Sinorhizobium fredii NGR234: one gene and its partner. The protein of the gene in region 2 interacts with the protein of the main gene of each other region in a pairwise test. Links are inferred from orthologs where the notes say so. Each region holds a gene or a part of one and is shown on either strand. Other genes may lie near its edges.

The links.
Region 1: the proteins of NGR_RS15115 (region 2) and NGR_RS06265 interact in binary tests that used the Escherichia coli proteins (3 or more experiments, as listed by UniProt). The link is inferred for Sinorhizobium fredii NGR234 from one-to-one orthologs.

What each region holds. Positions count from the first base shown.
Region 1 is NC_012586.1:1,297,918-1,307,858, reverse strand. Bases 3,807-6,730 are described here. They hold NGR_RS06265 (aminotransferase class V-fold PLP-dependent enzyme), read left to right. Parts: upstream 3,807-4,635; coding sequence 4,636-5,826; downstream 5,827-6,730. Other genes in these bases: NGR_RS06255 (GNAT family N-acetyltransferase), read right to left, coding at 6,654-6,730; NGR_RS06260 (SDR family oxidoreductase), read left to right, coding at 5,891-6,670; NGR_RS06270 (RidA family protein), read left to right, coding at 4,166-4,639; gcvA (transcriptional regulator GcvA), read right to left, coding at 3,807-4,046. In the rest of the region: NGR_RS06295 (MurR/RpiR family transcriptional regulator), read right to left, coding at 1-437; NGR_RS06290 (RidA family protein), read right to left, coding at 505-909; NGR_RS06285 (hypothetical protein), read left to right, coding at 1,025-1,516; NGR_RS06280 (M81 family metallopeptidase), read left to right, coding at 1,537-3,102; more of gcvA, read right to left, coding at 3,138-3,806; more of NGR_RS06255, read right to left, coding at 6,731-7,187; NGR_RS06250 (ABC transporter ATP-binding protein), read right to left, coding at 7,190-8,320; NGR_RS06245 (ABC transporter substrate-binding protein), read right to left, coding at 8,522-9,736; NGR_RS06240 (carbohydrate ABC transporter permease), read right to left, coding at 9,772-9,941. UniProt on the Escherichia coli protein: Cysteine desulfurases mobilize the sulfur from L-cysteine to yield L-alanine, an essential step in sulfur metabolism for biosynthesis of a variety of sulfur-containing biomolecules.
Region 2 is NC_012587.1:813,940-823,858, reverse strand. What follows is about bases 7,018-9,919. They hold NGR_RS15115 (SufE family protein), read left to right. Parts: upstream 7,018-8,208; coding sequence 8,209-8,631; downstream 8,632-9,919. Other genes in these bases: mnhG (monovalent cation/H(+) antiporter subunit G), read right to left, coding at 9,649-9,919; mucR (exopolysaccharide biosynthesis transcriptional regulator MucR), read right to left, coding at 8,810-9,241; NGR_RS15120 (DUF5330 domain-containing protein), read left to right, coding at 7,529-7,960. Outside these bases: NGR_RS15155 (DUF1254 domain-containing protein), read left to right, coding at 1-417; NGR_RS32335 (hypothetical protein), read right to left, coding at 511-681; NGR_RS15150 (hypothetical protein), read right to left, coding at 968-1,252; NGR_RS15145 (SH3 domain-containing protein), read right to left, coding at 1,520-2,305; NGR_RS15140 (DUF2336 domain-containing protein), read left to right, coding at 2,571-3,644; NGR_RS15135 (DUF1491 family protein), read right to left, coding at 3,861-4,211; NGR_RS15130 (peptidoglycan-binding domain-containing protein), read right to left, coding at 4,408-5,388; NGR_RS15125 (sensor histidine kinase), read right to left, coding at 5,360-6,925. UniProt on the Escherichia coli protein: Participates in cysteine desulfuration mediated by SufS. Cysteine desulfuration mobilizes sulfur from L-cysteine to yield L-alanine and constitutes an essential step in sulfur metabolism for biosynthesis of a variety of sulfur-containing biomolecules.

The DNA of each region.
Region 1 (9,941 bases), on a different replicon or contig from region 2:
AATTCGCCGGCGATCATCGAGGAATTGCCGCCCGAACCGAAGGCGTAGATCATTTCCGCTCCGGCCAGCCGGTCGGCGGCCTGCTCGATCGCTGCTAGATCGAGCGAACGATGCAGCAGGAACAGCGCGTTCTGCGCCTTGGTGATGATGTCCTGCGCGACGTCGCCGGGCTCCTGGCTTTTCGGCTCCGGCTTCAGGTAGCGCATGCCGACGTAAGCCGTGCGGGCCAGTTGCACCTTGAAATCGGAAAAGCTGTCGCAACCCAGCCGCCGGCAGAAGCGCGTCACCGTCGGCGGCGAGACATCGGCCTTGCCGGCAAGCTCGATGATCGATGCGTTGACGGCGAACTCGAAGTCGTTGAGCAGAATGTCGGCGATGCGGTTCTCCGACTGCGACAGCCGCTCCTTCTCGTGCTGCAAGGTTGCGAAAATATCCATTCGGACCGCCCCTCCTTAAACCTCATCGAGACGCGGGATGCGGGCGAAATACCGCACGCACTTTTCCTCATCCCGCGACATGTCGGGCGTCCTTGGGCTTGTAGGCGACGCAGTCGATCTCCACCTTGCAATCGACCATCATCGAAGACTGCACGCAGGCACGTGCCGGCGGATGCGCTCCGAAATATTCCTGATAGATCTTGTTGAAGCTCCAGAAATCGCGCGGGTCGTCCAGCCAGACGCCGACTCTCACCACGTGTTCGATACCGTAGTCGGCCTCTTTCAAAATGGCCAGCAGATTGCCGATCGCCTTGTGAGTCTGCGCAACGATATTGCCGTCGACGACCTCGCCATTTTCCATGGCCACCTGCCCGGAGACATGGAGCCAGCCGTCCGCCTCCACGGCGCGCGCGAATGGCAGCGATTTTCCACCTGCCCCAACCTGTTCGGCGCCATAGCGTTTGACGGACATCGGAACCTTTCGTGCAAATTATTTTCGTGTTGCGTTGACAAGTCACCACAGAAAGCCGAATTTGGCCAGAGAAAAACGTCATTCATGAAAAGAATTTCAATCCGGGACGAAAGACATGCGGGATCCTTTCCAGAATCCGTTTCCCACCAGCGACGCCGCCCGACATGCGATCTGGGAGATGCTGGTGACTCGGGACATCGACGCCTTCCTGGCGGCCGATTGGTCGCTTGTGGCCGCGGATTTTGTCGAGGATGGCTTTATCGGCATCGATGGAAAGCGGGAGGCAAGTCCTGATCGTTGGCGGTTGACCTTCCCCTCTCTCGCGGCCTATCGCGACGAGTGGCTGCGCCAGGCGCGCGATTTTGCCGAGCAGGCCTTCGCGGAGGACGCACGCACCGCCATTTTCACCACCACGACACTCGAGGACATCGAGATCAATGGCGACCGGGCGCTGGCCCGCAAGAAGTTCGATGGCGGCATCAAGAAGGCCGATGGAAGCTTCGATGTCTTGAAGTGGCAGACGGTCTATTATTGCCGCCTGCATGAAGACCGGTGGAAGATCTGCGGCTTCACCGGCTATCTGCCGAACCCGATGGGTTCGAACTGAGGGCAAGGAAGGCAACGGCATTGCGGATATTCACGGCAGCCCTGGCGACCGAAACGAACACTTTCTCCCCGATCTGCATTGACAGGCGCGCCTTCGAAGCGTCGCTCTATGCGCCTCCCGGAAAACACCCGGACACGCCGACGCTCTGCACCGCGCCGATCACCGTGGGTCGACGCGTCGCGGCGGAGAAGGGCTGGCAGCTGATCGAGGGAACCGCTGCCTGGGCGGACCCGGCCGGTCTCGTCAATCGGCAGACCTATGAGGCGCTGCGTGACGAGATCCTCGGACAATTGCGCGCGGCCCTCCCCGTCGACGCCGTGGTGCTCGGGCTGCATGGAGCGATGGTCGCCGACGGCTACGAGGACACCGAAGGCGATCTCCTGACCCGCGTGCGCGACATCGTCGGACCGAAGGTGCTCGTCTGCGTCGAGCTCGACCCACATAGCCATCTCACTGAAAAGCGTGTCGCTGCGGCCGATTTCTTCGTCTTCTTCAAGGAATTTCCGCATACGGATTTCGTTGATCGGGCCGAAGACCTCTGGCGCATCGCCGTCGATACGCTCGAAGGGCGCGTCCGCCCGGTCATGTCGGTGTTCGACTGCCGGATGATCGACGTCTTCCCGACATCGCGCGAGCCGATGCGCAGCTTCGTCGACAAGCTGATGCGGATCGAGCGGGAGGATCCGGACGTCCTGTCGCTGTCGGTCGTGCATGGCTTCATGGCCGGCGACGTCCCGGAAATGGGCACCAAGATGGTGGTGGTGACCGACGGCCGCCCGGAGAAGGGCCAGGCGATCGCGCGCGAACTCGGCCTCGAACTCTTTGCCAAGCGCGGCACCTTCCGCATGCCGGAGGTCGACGAACGACAAGCGGTCGCCGCCGCGATCGCCGCGCCCGCCGGCCCGGTGGTGATTGCAGACATGTGGGACAATCCCGGCGGCGGCACGGCCGGCGACGCGACGGTGGTACTCGGGGAACTGCTGGCGAAGGGCGTCACCGATGCGGCGATCGGCACGATCTGGGATCCCATGGCCGTGCAGATCTGCATGGCAGCCGGCGAAGGCGCGGAAATTCCCCTGCGCTTCGGCGCGAAGTCTGCGCCCGGCACCGGCAATCCTATCGATGGCGTCATCCGGGTCGTCGGGCTGGTGCGCAATGCCGAAATGCGCTTCGGCGAGAGCTTCGCGCCCTTCGGCGATGCCGCGCATATCCAGCATCGCGGCATCGACATCATTCTCAATTCGACACGGGCGCAAGCCTTCGATCCCAGCCTTTTCTCGGTCATGGGTATCGACCCGACCGCCAAGAAGATCCTGGTGATCAAGTCCACCAACCATTTCTACGCGTCGTTCTCGAAGATCGCCTCGCAGATCCTCTATTGTTCGGCCGGAACGCCCTACCCCAACGATCCGGCGAAAACGCCCTATCGGCGCGCGCGACGCGACATCTGGCCGATCGCCAGTGATCCTCACCGGCGCGAACTCCTCGAAGCGATACGCGATACCGCAGCCGGCAAGGACACGTCCGGCCCCGGTGCAGCCCGCAGCCAGGATTTCCTCTATCGGGACGACGGCCTGCCGAAATGATGGCGGTCGATAGGTGGCTCACCAATCGATGGCTTTCAGCAGACGCGCAAATGCGGCGATGCCGCCTCTTCCTTCAGCCATGAGGCGAAGGTCTCGGCGCCGGCGCTGAGACGGCGGTCTTGCGGCATGACGAGCCAGTAGGCGATCTTTTCGGACCGGACGGTCTGCGGGAAAGGCTGGATCAGCCTTCCGGCGGCGAGATGATCGCGAACCATGTGCATGCGTCCGATCGCCACGCCCTGTCCGTTCAAGGCCGCCTGGAGCACGATGTTGTAGTCGGTGAGTTGCAACACGCGCGCCCGGCGGATATCGATCCCGACCTCGCCGAGCCACAATTCCCACCCCACCGGATTCCAGGACTCGAGCAGGGTCTGAAGAAGCAGATCCCCCGGCTCGCCGAAGCGCGAGCCGTCACCATAAAGTGTCAGGCTCACGACCGGGCTCAACTCCTCATTCATCAACCACTCCGCCCTGATCCCCTCCGATTGGCCGCTGCCGAAGCGGATCGCTAGATCGACACCGTCCGCTGCGAAGTCTGCGAGGCGCAGTGTCGGATCGAGCTCGACCTCTATCTCCGGATGCTTCAGCATGAAGCCGGCAAGGCGCGAAACCAGCCAGTTCGCGGCGAAGGAGGGCAAGACGCTGACGCGCACCCTTTGCCGGGCCACCTGTCGGCGCATCTCGGACGTCGCATCGGCGATGATCCCGAAAGCCTCGACGGTCTTGTCCAGGTAGGCCGACCCCGCCGGCGTCAACTCGATACTCTTGGCCTTGCGCACGAAAAGCCGGACGCCCAGCGTTTCCTCGAGCTGCTTGATGTGGTGGCTCACCGCGCTCTGGGTAATGAGCAGCTCCTCCCCGGCACGGCGGAAGCTCAGCAGGCGGCCCACCGCCTCGAACGCCCGCAAGGCTTGCAGCGGGGGCATGGTGGTGGAGGCGCGCATGAGTTCCCTGGTTCTTAGGATAGAGACATTAGCCTGATCGATTGCACCATAATGCAGTTTGAATTGGAAGCAATCGGAGGGCCGTTGCATTCTCGCCGGCATTCCAAGGGGAGACCGCCATGTTAGAAACCATCGCAGCCAGACTTTCCGCTCTCGGACATGCTCTGCCAGTCCCTTCAAGGCCAGCGGCGAACTACGTTTCCACGGTTCGAACCGGCAACCTTCTTGCCGTCTCGGGCCAGATCAGCGCCCGGCGCGACGACATCTTCACCGGGTCGGTAGGTGCCGGGGTTACTATCGAAGAGGGCCGCATCGCCGCCGAATGCGCTGCGATCAATGTCCTGTCACAAATTGCCGCTGCGACCGACGGTTCTTTGGCGGCCGTCCGGCGGGTCGTTCGGCTCGGCGTCTTCATCGCCTCGTCGCCCGACTTCGCGGAGCAATCGCTGGTCGCCAACGGGGCTTCGGATCTTTTCGTCAACGTGTTCGGCGAGGCGGGGCGGCACGCGCGCGCCGCCGTGGGTGTGGCCGCGCTGCCGGCCGGTGCCACCGTCGAGGTCGACGCACTGGTCGAGCTGGAGCCAGCCGCATGAGCGATGTATTCGACCTCGAAAGGCTGCGAGCCGATACGCCCGGCTGTGCGGCCGGCATGCATTTCAATCACTCCGGCGCCTCGCTGCCGTCGCAATCGACGCTGACGGCGATGTGGGACTATCTGAGAAAGGAAGCCAACGACGGCCCGATGGAGGCGGCGAATAGTGCCACGTCTCTTCTGGAGGACGTGCGCGCCGACACGGCGGCACTGATCGGCGCCAAGCCGAGCGAAATTGCGTTCCTTGGCAGCGGGTCGACCGCCTGGGGCGCCGCCTTCTCGGCCTTGCCGCCGCTTGTTGCAGGCGACCGCATCCTCGTCGGCCGCCAGGAATGGGGCGGCAATCTCGCCACCATGCAAGACGCCGCGGCGCGGGCCGGCGCGCGCATCGAAACCATTCCGGTTCACGAAGACGGCAGCATCGACGCCGAGGCCCTGGCATCGATGATCGATGAGCGCGTCCGTCTCGTGTCGCTCACATGGCTGCCCGCGAATGGCGGCCTGATCAACGATGCGGCAGCGGTGGGACGCGTGATCCGGGCGGCCGGCGTCCCCTATTTCATCGACGCGGGCCAGGCCCTCGGGCAGATCCCGATCGACGTCGCTGCGCTTGGATGCGACGTGTTGAAGGCTGCGGGCCGGAAATTTCTCCGAGGACCGCGTGGCACGGCGATCCTTTATGTCCGGCAGGAATTCCTCCCGCGGTTGACACCGCGCTATCTGGATGTGCTCTCCGGGCCGATGGTCGATGGGGTCGTCAAGATTCGCAACGATGCACGCCGCTTCGAGGCCGGCGAGATTTCGCCCGCACTGATTTTCGGACTGGGCGCTGCCGCGCGCCAGGCAAGGACGCTCGGCATCGCGGCGATCCGCGACAGGATCAAAATTCTCGCGAACGGCCTGCGCGACAATCTGCGCAACTTCCCGAATGTGACGGTGCGGGATCTCGGAATCGAGCTCTCCGGTATCGTCTCATTCACCGTCGAGGGCATTCCGGCAACGCAGGTGCGCGCCGCCCTGGCCGAAAGGCAAATCGCAATCGGCGCGAATGGCGTTCCCTATACGCCGCTCGACATGATCGCGCGAGGGCTCGACCAGATTGCCAGAGCTTCGGTAAGCTATCTCAACACGTTACCGGAAATCGACCGCCTTTCGGAAGCGATCGCGGATATCGCGCGGCGAGCATGAGGCCGCCATCTTTCCTGGCCGCGCTGCCAAACGGATAAGTCAAACAGAAATGTCGGAGCATAAGATGGATTTGGGAATCAAAGGCAAACGGGCGCTTGTTTGCGCAGGTTCGAAGGGGCTGGGACGAGGCGTCGCCGAGAAGCTCGCCGAGGCGGGCGTCATTCTGACGCTCAATGCCCGCGAGCCGAAACAGCTTCGCGAGACGGCGCGCGCCATCAGCAGGGACTATGGCGCCAAGGTGGAGATCGTCGCCGCCGACGTGACGACGGAGGAGGGCCGCAACGCACTCCTGCAGGCCGAGCCGCGGCCCGATATCCTGATCACCAATGCCGGCGGCCCGCCGCCCGGCGACTGGTCGAGCGTGACGGAGGACAATTGGCTGGAGGCGATCCGATCCAATATGCTGGCGCCGATCCTGCTGATGAAGGCTGTCATTCCCGGCATGATCGAGCGGAAATGGGGCCGGATCGTCAACATCACCTCGGCCTCGGTCAAATCGCCGATCCCGGAACTCTGCCTCTCCAACGGCGCCCGCACCGGACTTACCGGATTCGTTGCCGGGACGGCCCGCCAGGTGGCACGCCACGGCGTCATCATCAACAACCTGCTGCCCGGATCGCATCAGACGGAACGCCTCGAAAAGCTGCTGGAAAAGTCCGCCAAAGCACGGGGGATTTCGCTCGAACAGGCGCGCGCCGAGGAATATGCGGAGAACCCGACGGGACGGGTCGGCAGGCCCGATGAGTTTGGCGCCGCCGCCGCATTCCTCTGCAGCCAGTATGCCGGCTACATCGTCGGGCAGAATCTGCTGCTCGACGGCGGGGCGCTCAATTCGACGCTCTGAGCCCCAATTCTTTGGTTCTATCGACGATGCGTCGAACCATGATCAGGTCGTCGACTTCTCGGCCATTGCGGATGCAGCCGCCGGGAATGCGGCCGGCCGCCTCGAACCGTTCTCGGCGATAGAACGCAATCGCGGCCGGATTCTCGGCGCTGACAGAGAGTTCCAGCTGCCGGATGCCTTCGCTCCGCGCAAAATCGGTCACCGCGGCGAGAAGCAGCCGCGCGACACCGCTGCCGCGGAAATCCCTGTTCACATAGACCATGACGATCGTGGCGCGATGCACCATCTTGCTTGCACGCTGGCGCAACAGGCCCATGATGCCCACCGGCTCGCCCGCGTGGAAAGCAACGAAAGCGGGATTGTCGATCAGCCGCCGGCGCCATTCGTCCTCCGGCAGCTTCTCCCAATCTTCGGCACTGCTGGCGAAGGATTCGGGTTCCGTGCGCAGTGCCTCGAGCCTAATGCGCCGAAAGCTTTCGACATCGTCCGGACCGAGCAGTCGTATCGACGTGGTCACGCTCAGGCGGCCGGATCGAACAGGGCAAGATCGATGTCGGTCATCTCGACCCGACGCTCGAAGGCGATGCCGTTTTCGTCGAACAGGTGGCAATCGGCGGCGCGGATGCCGGTCTTGACCTGTTGTTCCGGCCGGATGGCCGCGGTTCCGGGCAGCATGGCGCAATAGTTCTCGCCCTCGCCGCCCAGCGAGGCGTAGGCGACCGTGTGCGCGCCGAGGCGCTCGATGACGGAAGGATTGACGGTGAGCGTCAGGTCGCCCGAGCCGGTCTGGATGTGTTCCGGGCGCACGCCGAGCGTCAACGTACGACCGGCCATGCCGCTGCGCGGCGTAACCGGAACGAGCGCCGTCTGCCCCCTGTAGTCGATTTCGACGCCTGCCTCGCTCACGCCCGTGCAGGTGACCGGCAGGAAGTTCATCTTCGGATTGCCGATAAAGCCGGCCACGAAGATGTTGGCCGGCTTGTGATAGAGCTCCAGCGGCGCGCCGGTCTGGGCGATCTCACCGGCATTCAGCACGACGATCCGGTCCGCCATCGTCATCGCCTCGACCTGGTCGTGCGTGACGTAGATCATCGTTGCCTTCAATTGCCGGTGCAGCTTGGCCAGTTCGATGCGCATGTCGGCGCGCAGCGCCGCGTCGAGGTTGGAAAGTGGCTCGTCGAAGAGGAAGATCTTCGGCTCGCGCACGATCGCCCGGCCGATCGCGACGCGCTGGCGCTGGCCGCCGGAAAGCATGCCCGGTTTCTGCTGCAGCCGCTGGTCGAGGTGCAGGATGCGCGCCGCATGCTCGACCTTCGCCTTGAGTTTCTCCTCCGGCATCTTTTCGACTCTGAGCGGAAAGGCGATGTTCTCGAACACGGTCATATGCGGGTAGAGCGCATAGGACTGGAAGACCATGGCAATGCCGCGCTTGACGGGCGGCAGGTCGTTGACCCGCTTGCCGTCGATGACGATGTCGCCGGCCGTCGTCTCGTCGAGGCCGGCAATCATACGAAGCAGCGTGGACTTGCCGCAGCCGGAGGGACCGACGAACACGACGAATTCGCCGTTCTTGACCTCGAGTTCTATGCTCTTCAGCACCTCGTATGTGCCGTAGAATTTCTGAACCTTGTTGAGATTAAGCTGTCCCAAGTATCTTTCTCCGGCCACCGGCAAGAAGCGGATTTCCGCAAATACTAGAGCGGGATGAGGGAAAGTGTGTGCGGTTTTCCGCCCGCATCCCGCTCTACCGTTAGAATCGATCACGTTCATGATTCTAGGTCGATCCGACCTAGAATCATCGTGATCTAAAAGAAGGGACCGCGATGCGGAAGCGTCGCGGTCGCTTCTCGCTTACTTGTATTGCTCGAGGTCGGCGGCTGCCTTTTTCAAGGCATCGGCCGGCTCGGCCTTGCCGGTGACGACCGACTGGACCATCTCGATCATCGTGTTCTGGAGGCCCTTATAGTCGGTGAAGAGCGGCTCCGGCCCACCGAAGGAGATGCCGTCGATGAACGGCTTCCAATAGGGGTTGGCGGCAACCATATCGTCCACCGCCTTGCCCGGACGCAGCGGCGTCAGGCCTTCCTGGGCCTCGTAGATCGGCTGGTTCTCGGCATTGGTCAGGAATTTGGCGAATTCGATCGCCTTTTCCTCGACGCCGGTGCCGCTGAAGACGGCAAGGCTGTCGGTGATCAACAACGTGCCCGGCCCCTTGGCGCTCGGCCCGAGTGGCAGCGGTGCGACGCCCCAATCGATCTTCGTTTCCTTGAGGCGATTCACCGCGCCGACCGACGCGTGGATCATGCCGAGCTTGCCGTCGAGAAAGATCGCCCGCACTTCGTTCTGCTCATAGGAGGTCGGCCCCTCTTCGGCATAGGGAACGATATCCTTCAGCGCCGTCAGCGCCTCGAGGTTCTCCTTGCTGTCGAAGGTGATGTTGCCGCTGGCGTCGATCACCGAACCATTGTTCGTGTAAACCCAATGCAGGAACTGGTGCATGGTGTTGTCGAAGGTCTTGGCGACAACCCCAAAGCCCGCCGTTCCGGTCTTCTTCTTGATGATCTTGGCGTATTCGAGCTCTTCCGCCCAGGTCTGCGGCGGCTTTTCCGGGTCGAGACCAGCCTCTTTGAAGAGCGCCTTGTTCCAGTAGAGCGACTTGGTGGAGAAGGCGACCGGGACGCCCCATTGCTTGCCGCTGGTCGTCACCGTGTCCATGATGAAGGGGTAGTAGGATTTCTTCTCCTCATCGGTGAAGGGGATCGGCACGATCAGTTCATTGTCGGCAAATTCCTTGAGCGTGCGCGAGCCGACATAGGCGAGCGCCACCGGCGTTCCCGACGCGGCGAGCGTCGTCACCTTGTCCTGGCACTGGCCCCAGCCGACCACTTCCGAGACGATCTTGTAGCCGGCATTCGCCTCTTCCCATTTCTTGATGAAATCGGCATGCGCCGGCTGCATCTTGTCGCCGCAGGCGAGGAAGGTGATTTCCGTGTCGGCGAGCGCCGGCAGTGCCGTCGTGGCGAGAAGCGCGAAAGTTCCGGCAATCAATGAGGCATGCTTTGTCATGGTTATTCCCCTCGCTTGTGAGCTCGTTGTTGCGGTTACTGTTTCACGGCGCCGGCGGTCAGGCCCGCGACGAGATAGCGTTGCATCAGGAAGATGAGGATGACGGCCGGCGCGATGCCGACGAAACTAGCCGCCATCAGCTCGTTCCAGATCACTTCCTGCCGGCCGAAATAGGCGTAGAGGCCGATCGGCAGGGGCATGTATT
Region 2 (9,919 bases):
GACAGTTTCTTTCCGCTCGCGGCCGAGCCGGGTCCGACCGGACTGGACAATAGCGACCCCTTCCTGCGCACCGCCGTCTGCAGCTTCTCGGTCGCGGAAGGGCCGGCACGTTTCATCGCCCGTGGTGACGTGCCTTTCTGGTCGCTCTCGATCTTCGACAGCGGGTCGAACGAAGTCTTCAGCATGAACGACCAGACCGCCGTCAACGGCGATCTCGATCTGGTCGTTGCCACACCGATCCAATTGGTGGAGCTCCGCAAGTCGCCACCGGAGGCGCTCGCACAAGCGATCATGATCGAGATGAAGGATGAAGAGGGCTATGCCGTCCTGCGCGCCCTGGCGCCTCTCGACAGTTTCGAGGAGCAGGTCCGCGACTTCCTGACGGAATCGAGTTGCGCGCCGTTCCGGCGCCAATGATGGGAATGTGGGGGATTTGAAGAGACAATGAGCCGTGCAGCGCCGAGCGTCGGCAAACCCCGCGGGTTTGCGAGCCGGTTTACGCCGATTCCGCTACTGCTTCTTGACCTGCCGTCCTGTCGGAGCGTTCGGCTGCGGGCCACGCCCGTCGAGACGCTCGTAACGGATGCCTGTAAAGAACAACACTTTCGCGCTTCCCGCGGCAACGGGACGCCGCCGCGGCATCTTCACCTTGCGGTCCTGCAATCTGATTACGTCTGCCATGCTCGTCTCCATACTTGCATGAGACGGATGAACACAGATTTCACCCTGCCCGATTGCGGGCTGGCGCATTTCCGGAAATCCCGGACAGACGCGCCGTTCTCAACTACTCCTTCTTCCGGTTCCCCGGATCTCCAGTTTCGATGCACATCAGATGCGAACCAATAATAGCCCGCCCGCTTCGATTGAGCCATAGCCCGGTTAACCATATCTTAATCCAGACCACGAGGCCTTAACCAAGCGCAATTGCCATTTCTGGTGGTATTTTGAATGTGCGCCGATGGAGCCGTCAGCGTCTCGCAAACAGGCCGAACAGGAACGCAACGCCCGCGACGGTCAAGAGCGTCGAAATCGGGTCATCGCGAACACGCTCCCGAAGCCGTTCCGTCATCAGTTCCGCCTCCCCCTGTACGACCGCCTTGGCGCCACTGCCGATAGCCGAAACCGTCTCCGTCAGCCGCACGATCTCTGCCCTCAACTCCGCGACCTGGGCCTGCAATTCCATCTGGGTGTCTGCCGAGGTCTTTTCCGTATCCATATCGGCACCCACCGCCGCCAGCTTCTTTTCCGCCATGTCTCCGCTCCTTACCTTTCGCGCGAAATCAACGCGTCGAAAAAGGATTGGTTCCCGCGAAGCTCGGTCCACTGCATGTCTCCGTTAGATCGATCTCGATTCAAAGTGCTACAGCGACCTTTGCGCGCCTGGTAAAGGCGCGCGGCGCCGTGGGCGGACAAGAAAAGACGGGCGGCAAAACCGCCGCCCGCCATCCGGCAACAAAGTCGGATCAGCCGCCATCACGCCTGCGACGCTCCGGACCGCTCCTGCAGAAAGCGTCGTCCGTCAGTCGTTTTCACAGGCGAAATCGTTGAAAACGCACTTCGGAACCGTTCTGACTTCCCCATCCCGTCGCAGCTCACGGAGTTGGCGCGCCCGCTCTTCCTTGCGAGCCCCTTGATAGTTCTCGGCGGAACCGTCTTCCCGTCGTCCGTCGTCGCGGCGGTCCCGCCACTCCCGACGCTCGCGTTCACGCTCGCGCTGCCATTGCTGGCGTTCTCTTGCCTCTTGCCGTTCTCTCGTCCGCTCACTGTCTCTCGCCTGTTGGCGTTCCCATTGACGGCGATCCCGCTCGCGCTCCCATTCACCATCGTCCGTCGCCTGGCGGCGGCGCCAATCCCGGCGCTCCTCTTCGCGCTGCCACTGCCGGTCGCGTTCCTCGGCCCAATCGGGCCCGCGGCGCCAGCGATCGCGGTCACGATAGAAATCGCGTCCGCGATAGTTGCGGTCCCAATAGCGATCGAACTCGAAGACGACCGTCGGAATTCCAAGCGGCCGGTAGTATTCCGGTTCCACATACACCCGGTTGCTGCGATAGAGGGCCTGCACGTATTGCCCGGCCACCCAGCCGCGGCCGTCGTAGAAGGAAACATCGCACCAGGGCCGGTCGGCCAGGCATCCGTGGATTTCGACCGATTCTCCTGCCGGGATAATGGTGACGGCTGGGTAGCGGGTGCTCGGGCCCGAGCGCATGTTGACATTGGCGGTGGCAAAGCCCTCCGCGGCCTCGGCAGCGAACGGCATGAGCGAGAGCGCACAAACAGCCGCCGCCCGCAAGAATGCATTCCTCACAGATACTTCTCCCATAGGAAGGCCTTTGACCCTCTGCTTCGGCGGGCCAAATCGCCCTTCACCGTCGAAAGGAAGGAATAGGGCGGCATGTGGAGTTTTTAAGGCTGATCCCGCCGCGTTGGCCTGATCGCGGCCGCTGGCGATCATCCGTCACGCGGATGCCGCAAGCCTGAATAAAGCCTCAAGGTCCATAGTTAATGCTACGCTAACGATTTCGATCTATTTTTTGAGACGTGTGCCGTTCCGAGCCATCGGCAATGGCATCATGCTTTTGCATCTGGGATTTGTCGTGACGAACCGGTTTCGTGAGTTGGAAAGGCCGCAGACGGGCCGGCTGAAGGACGTCGTGCTGATGGCGACCGTCACCGGCTTCGAGAGCCTTCGTATCCCGCGCAAGTCCGACCTGAAGCAGTTCGCCGAGCTTTTCGAACCGCTTTTCCTCGGCTCCAGCAACGAGGCGCGTCGGCAGGCGGCGGCCGCCCTGTCGCAATGCGACCATGTGCCCGAATCGGCTGCTTTGCTGATCGGCAGCATGCCGATCTCGATCGCCGCCATCTTTCTGACCCGCTCGAAAGCGATCCCGGACCGGACGCTGCTGTCGATCCTCCGCCAGCAGGGCGCCGCCCACGCCAACGCGATCGCGCACCGGGAGGATCTTTCGCCGTCGGTCGTCGACGCGCTTGTCGAACACCATCAGTTCAACGCTGCGGGGCCGCGCCGCGATGTGCCTCAACCCGGCACGGACGCGCCGCCTCCAACGGCCGCTACCGACGACCACTCCGAACGTGTGGTCCGCGAAAACAAGCTGCGCGACGACATCAGGGCGCTGGCGCGCGCCGGCTCCAAGCCGCTCCAGGACGGGCCAAGCCTCCAGCCGATCGACGAGTTGCATCAGGCGCTGCTGGTGCGGTTCGCCCGCAATGGCGAAGCAGTGCTCTTCACGACGGCTCTTGCCGACGCGCTCGGAGCAAGCTCCGCACTTGCCGAAAGAATCCTGCTGGATGTTTCCGGCCAACAGCTCGCCGTTACACTATTGGCGCTCGACTTTCCCGAGCGGGATCTTGTCCCATTGCTTGTGGCACTCTACCCGGATCTGTCCGACCGGCTCGGCTCGGGCAATCGTGCCGAGGCGCTGGTCAGGAGCATCGAACCCAGGGCAAGCGTCGAACGTGTCGAATCCTGGCTGCGCGCCGATGCCCAAGGAACTGCTAGGCCGGTCCGGCACGAAACCCACCTCGCAGAGAATCGAGCATCCGATGCACGTCGGCAGGAGAGTCGTACCATCGCGGCGCCCCCTGCAAGCGCGACGCAACCCAAGCGGAAATTCGGGCGAAACTGACAGTCCGTCCGCCCAAGGAGCTCCAGGACTTGCACTCGACGGCTGGCGCACGAGCGCTACGCGTCAAAATGGGACGCGCTAAGGTCGCTGTAACACCGATTCCGACTAGAGCGGGATGCGCTCACATACGTTCGCGCCGCCGCTCTAAACCTTTGTTTTTGCCGCATTTGCGCGACGTCAGGTGATTCCACCTGACTGCAAAATGCTCTAAAGGAATCATGCAGTAGTGTCCGTAACGATCTCCAATAGATCGCTGCAATCGTCGAGTTCGATCTCGACAATCCAGCAATCCGGGTCGAAGCGGATTTCCGACGACAGAGCGCCATCGATATTTTCTGCCTCCGCGTCCCGCAGCCGGACTTCGAACTTGCGGATACTGTCCCCGTCCTCCTCAAAGAAGCTCTGCGGCGCCGGCGCGTAAAGCGTCTCGGTTCCGAGGCGGGTGCGGTGGCGAATGAAGAGCGCTCCGGCCTCTTCCGCCCCCTTGCGTAGCACTGCCGCGTAACCCCCGCTGGCAAAAACGCGGCGCAGGAGCGAGGCGACGAAGATATGGGTTTTCACGCGCATTTGAGGCAGATACACGCGCACTGGTCGATATGCAAATGACCGCGCGGGGGCGGTCGCTGCTTTTCGCGCGGCTCGGTCTTGGCTTAGAGCGGGATGAGGAAAAGTGTGTGCGGTTTTCCGCCCGTATCCCGCTCTAACCTATCAGAATCGATCACGTTCATGATTTTAGGTCGGTCTGACCTAAAATCATCGTGATCTAGAGCGCGCCGATTTCCTTCAGCTTCTCGAGAACCTTGCCGTTCGGTTCGCCGGTCTGCGGCAGCCGATAATGCTTCTCGAAGTGGCGGATCGCCGCTCGTGTCTGATCCCCGGCAACGCCGTCGACGACGATATCGGCGTAAGCGAGGTTGCTGAGCCCCTTCTGGATATTCATCACCAGTTCGCTCGAGATCGGGATCTCGGCGCGCGGAATGAACGTTGCGTCCGCTTCCGCCGTGCGGATCGCGGCGGCGACCGGATCGACTTCGGCGGTCGCCGATTTCGGGTCGGAATAGGGGCGATTGACCGGCGCCGCAACGGCTGTCTTGGAGCCCTCTGTTGCTCGGAGCACTTGAAGCAGATCGCGACTGGCGACCCCGGTCTCCCTGCGACCGGCTTGCTTCTCGAAGAGAAGAATGGCGGATGCGGTCTTCGGTCCGCTGCGGCCGTCCGGCGTGCCGCCGTAAAGGCCGAGCCGGGCAAGTTCCTTCTGAACGTCGGCGACAAGGACCGATGGCAGGGCAGCGCCCCCCTCCGATACGGTCTCCGTCGGACGCGGCGGCAGGTTCTCGGACGACTCCCCTTGCGCGGCGGGTGCTTCCTTGACCTGTTCCGACCTGGCCTCGCCTTCGCGCTCGATCACGAAGGTCGTCACTTTCCGCGGCTCGACGGCCTCGCCATTGGCGGCGGCCAAGCGCTCGGCAACCTCGGGGCCCACCAGCGGAACTCGGGTTCGCAAAAGCGGCGAAGGATGATTGCCATGCTGATACCACATGGCGTTTGCTGCCACGAAGCTGAACACGACGGCGAAGGCCGTCAACCCGCTGGCACCGACAGGATGGTGCGCGATCAGCCGGCCGGCAAGCACGGCGCAACGCCCGAGGCCCTGGCCCGCGAGCGCCAATCCGCGCAATGCGATGCCCTGCCGCGGTCGCCCGCCCCGTTTCCGCTCAGGCTGTTTTCGCTTGCGCGGCGTCATGTCGCCTTTCCTTGACTGTTCCTTCGAAGGCCTCTGTCTGCGGTCGCAAATCGCCGGCCCTTTCGTCGCGCCCTTTCAATCGCGGCGGAAACTCCACCGCCGCGCGCGTGCTCACCGGGCTCGGCTCGCAGATCCCGGCACCGTCCCGCGGTATGCTGACCACCACTACCGTCCCTTCGCCTTCCGAACTGCGGATAGAAATCCCGCCGCCATGCAATTCGACGAGCCCCTTGACCAGCGACAGGCCGAGACCGGTGCCTTCATAGCGGCGCGTATAGTCATTTTGAATCTGGACGAAAGGTTGGCCAAGCTTTTCCAGCTTATCCTCGGCAATACCGATGCCGGTATCGCTGACGGTCAAATTCAACATCGCGCCATCGACTTCCGCATCGACGGTGACAAGGCCACCCTTGTCCGTGAACTTCACGGCATTGCCGACGAGATTGATGAGGATCTGTTGGACGGCGCGCTGATCGGCGTTGATTTCACCCACCGACCGCGTCACGCGGCTGGTGAGCCTCACACCCTTTTCGCGCGCCTGATGCGACAGCATCGCCTCGCAGGCGGCGATCGCGTCAGCGACCCGGAATGGTTCCGGCACCAGTTCGTAGCGGCCGGCTTCGATCTTGCTCACATCGAGCATCGTATTGACGACGGAGAGCAAGTGCGTGCCCGAACGGTGAATCAAGGAAACATATTCGCGCTGCCGGTCATTCTCCAGCTTGCCGAAATATTCTCCGGTAAGAACATCCGAAAAGCCGAGAATGGCATTGAGCGGCGTGCGCAACTCATGACTGACGGCGGCCAGGAACCGCGTCTTGGCATCGTTGGCCGATTCCGCATGCGCCGCCTTGGCGGCGGCTTCCGCGCGCAGACGGGCCTCGGCCGAGACGTCGCGGGATTGGGCGACGATCGCCATCAGACGCCCCTCGGCATCGCGAAGCGGCGTCATCTCGCAGCGCATGTGCACGAATTGCGCGCTAGAGGCCGACGGGCGCTCGAGGCGAATGTCGACCGCCGAGCACGCGGCTCCCTGGCGCAACGCATCGATCGCCTTCAGGAAGCTGATGCGGTCGGATACGTAGATCTGTTCGACAAAGCCGCGTCCGCGAGGGTCGCGCATCGACTGCAGGTGATCGACGGCATCGCGACCGTGAACGGACAGCACCTGCCCACGCGGATCATGAACCGTGACAAGGCCGGCGAAAAGATCATAGGCCGCAGAAAGATCCGGCAGATCGCTTTCGCTCAACGGCTCCGTCTTGGCGGGCGCCGGCCCGATGCGGGACGCGGCAAGGCTGGCGGCCGCCGCCAGCAAAGAGGCCGACGCCCAGAGCGCCGTTCCCGCCGGCAGTGCCACGGACACCGGCAAGACCGCCGACAGGGCAAGCGGCACGATCGGCAGCGCCGTCAGGGAGACGGCGGCCAGCGTGCGCAGCCGTGTGAAATCATAGCGTTCCGCAGCAGGGTCATCCGGACGGCGCGGCAACCACGCTGCGGCGGCTTCATCCACGCGGGATGCCCATATGCCAGCCATGTTACGCAATACACTCACGCCTTGCCCTGCCACCTTTATTGTTTTTGCGAGGCTGACCCACGGTCCTTGCGTGTTTCGCAAACGATAGTCCGGACTGCCCTCGTGATGGTCCGAATCTCGCATTCCCGACTTAATGAAAGAATAAGCGCGGCCTCTGCGCGGGCTGGCGAAATGGCCGAAAATTCCCATTTCGAGGCAGTTCGGGCGAGCATCGTCTCTTGTGGTTAACGGGGCGTAAGCGGCGGATTTTGGTGGATTTTCTGCTTCCCGTTAACAATTTGGGCAGAACCGGCCGGCCGCGGTATCGAGCCGCGCGGGCCTGGCGGCGCATGGCTTGCCATGAACCTTAACGGCGATCGCTAAAATGCCGGACAAGCACCCGCCGGGCATGCCAGAATCGTCCAGTTCGATAAAATTTGAAGCGAATCCCGCCATTTCTGGAAAACCCGTCTTGTGATTCCCGTTCTACCGTCGCTCACAGGACGGGCCCAGAGCGCGGCGGCATTGCCAGCGGGCACGGGACAGCAAAAGCGTAGGCACGCCGAGGACATCAAATCCGGCTGAGAGACCGGGGGCGGCGGCCAGACAGAGGATGGGCAGGACATGTGGTTTCTCGTAAAGGCGACGTTCTGGTTTTCGCTGGTGCTCGTATTGCTGCCCTTCCTCGACCCCTCGAGCAACGCCAAGCTTGAGAACGGGCCGAAGGTGGAGATCGGCGATACCTTCTCGGCCGCCAACGAGGCCTTCCAGTATGTCAGCGCGATCTGCATCCAGAAGCCGGACGTCTGCGAGAAAGGTGCCGAGACCTTCGTCGCTCTCGGCCACCGTGCCCGTGAGGGTGCGCGTATCGCCTATGAGTTTCTGGACAGCCAATTCGCCGAAACCGGGACGCCCGACGCCAAGGTGATGACCGGCACCGTGGGGCCCGCCGAAGTCTCCTCGACCGCAGAGCCTGCCAATGAGGCCATGCCGGTATTCAAGCGTACGCCCGTTCCGGAAAAACGCCTCGCCCCCAAGGCTGCCCCGACCAAGTAAGACAGATTTGCCAGGAAAGCCTCTACTGCCAACTGTGCCGCCGCAAGGACGCTCGTCCCTCGCGGCGGTCTTTTCGTGTCGCGCCTAAGCGACTTGAAATCTGCTCGGACGCCACAGGGCTGTTCTCTTTGCGGCCCGCATCGCCTATATGAATGTACACACGCAATCCCGGGCCTCGGCGGCGCGGGACGGAAGCAGGCGCCGGCGAGCGACAGTCGACCGCAGGAGGCGCCATATTCGGATCAGCCATGGTTTCACTAGACCAGATCATCGACGACTTCGCCTTTCTCGACGAGTGGGAGGACCGCTACCGCTACGTCATCGAACTGGGCAAGAGCCTGCCGGAGATGCCGGAAGCCTCGAGGACCAGCGAGAACAAGGTTCAGGGCTGCGCCAGCCAGGTTTGGCTGGTGACCCGCGCCTCGGGCGACCCGGATGATCCGGTGCTGACCTTCGAAGGTGAATCGGACGCGCATATCGTCCGTGGCCTGGTGGCGATCGCGCTCGCGATCTTTTCGGGCAAGAGCGCGTCCGAGATCGCCAGGATCGATGCTCTCGACATCTTCGGCAGGATCGGCCTCATCGAGCATCTCTCGTCGCAACGCGCCAATGGCCTGCGTTCGATGATCCGGAGAATCAAGGGCGAGGCCGAGACACGTCTGCCGGCGTGACCTCGTCGCATGACTGATAGGCGCTGTAGAAGCGACAACCCGGCTGTCGATCGATCGCGGCGCAAAAAAGCCGGACTGAAACAGCCCGGCTTCCACCTTGACAACAATACTGTGCCGCCATTCGGGCGTGGGTTCACCGTGCCCGAAATTCGCCCGGCCGGCTGCCGGGCAGGTCCCCTTACTTGCCGCGACGCTTGCGACGCTGCCCAAGCCCCATTTCCTTGGCGAGGCGCGAGCGGGCTTCCGCGTAGGCCGGCGCCACCATCGGATAGTCCGCAGGCAGATCCCACTTCTCGCGATACTCTTCAGGCGAGAGATTGTGGTGGGTCATCAAATGGCGCTTCAGCGATTTGAACGTACCGCCGCATTCGAGGCAAGTGATCTGGTCGTCCTGCACCGACTTGCGAACGGAAACCGCCGGCTTCGGCTTTTCGACCGGCACGACTACCGGCGCGGGAGCCGTTGTATTGTTGAGCGCCGAATGAACGTCGGCAATCAGCGTCGGCAGCTCGGCAACCGGAACCACGTGGTTGCTCACGTAGGCGGCAACGATTTCCGCCGTCAGCTCAACCAGGAGTTCGTTGCTCGCACCGAGCGTATTCTCACTCATTTTTTTCTCCTATCGGAATCCAGCAACAAAAGCCTGAAACAGGGTTTCAGGGGGAGGATATGCCAAAATGCCGCCGAACAGCGCTTTCCGCCTTGAACCTGAGCGATCGCCATGCAACGGGAGCATTACTCCGCTGCAACATCAAGGCTCGATTCGCGACAGCGAAACCCGTCACCAAGATACCGCACCCTTCGGCACCTCAAAGCAACGGAGAAGAATCACAACTCAAGCTGGAATTCCGGTTCAAAGTATTGATTACGACGACACTTTGCGGTTACTGGCTTAACACTGATCTGCAAAATGTCAAAACATAATTTTTGTCAGAGAGCAGCATATCTATTTCAGTTCACTAAAATTCTCCGCTGTGGCGGAATTGTCCCGAAATACAGAATCAGAAATGCCGCCAATCAATGCCGTCTCGGCTCTTCCTTTTTTGGCAGCTGATCTATAACCGACAGCTTCGTCATCCTGTAACCCGCCTGATGTGCAGCCTTCGCCAGCAGATGGGCCGAAATCGGCGCCGTCAGCATCAGGAAAACGAAGCCGGCAAGTGCGCGGACGAAGATGGCGGGATCGAGCGAATGCAGCCCGGCGGCGACCAGCAGCAGGCCGGAGCCGACGGTACCCGCTTTGGAGGCCGCATGCATGCGCGTGTAAAGGTCCGGGAAGCGGAGAAGA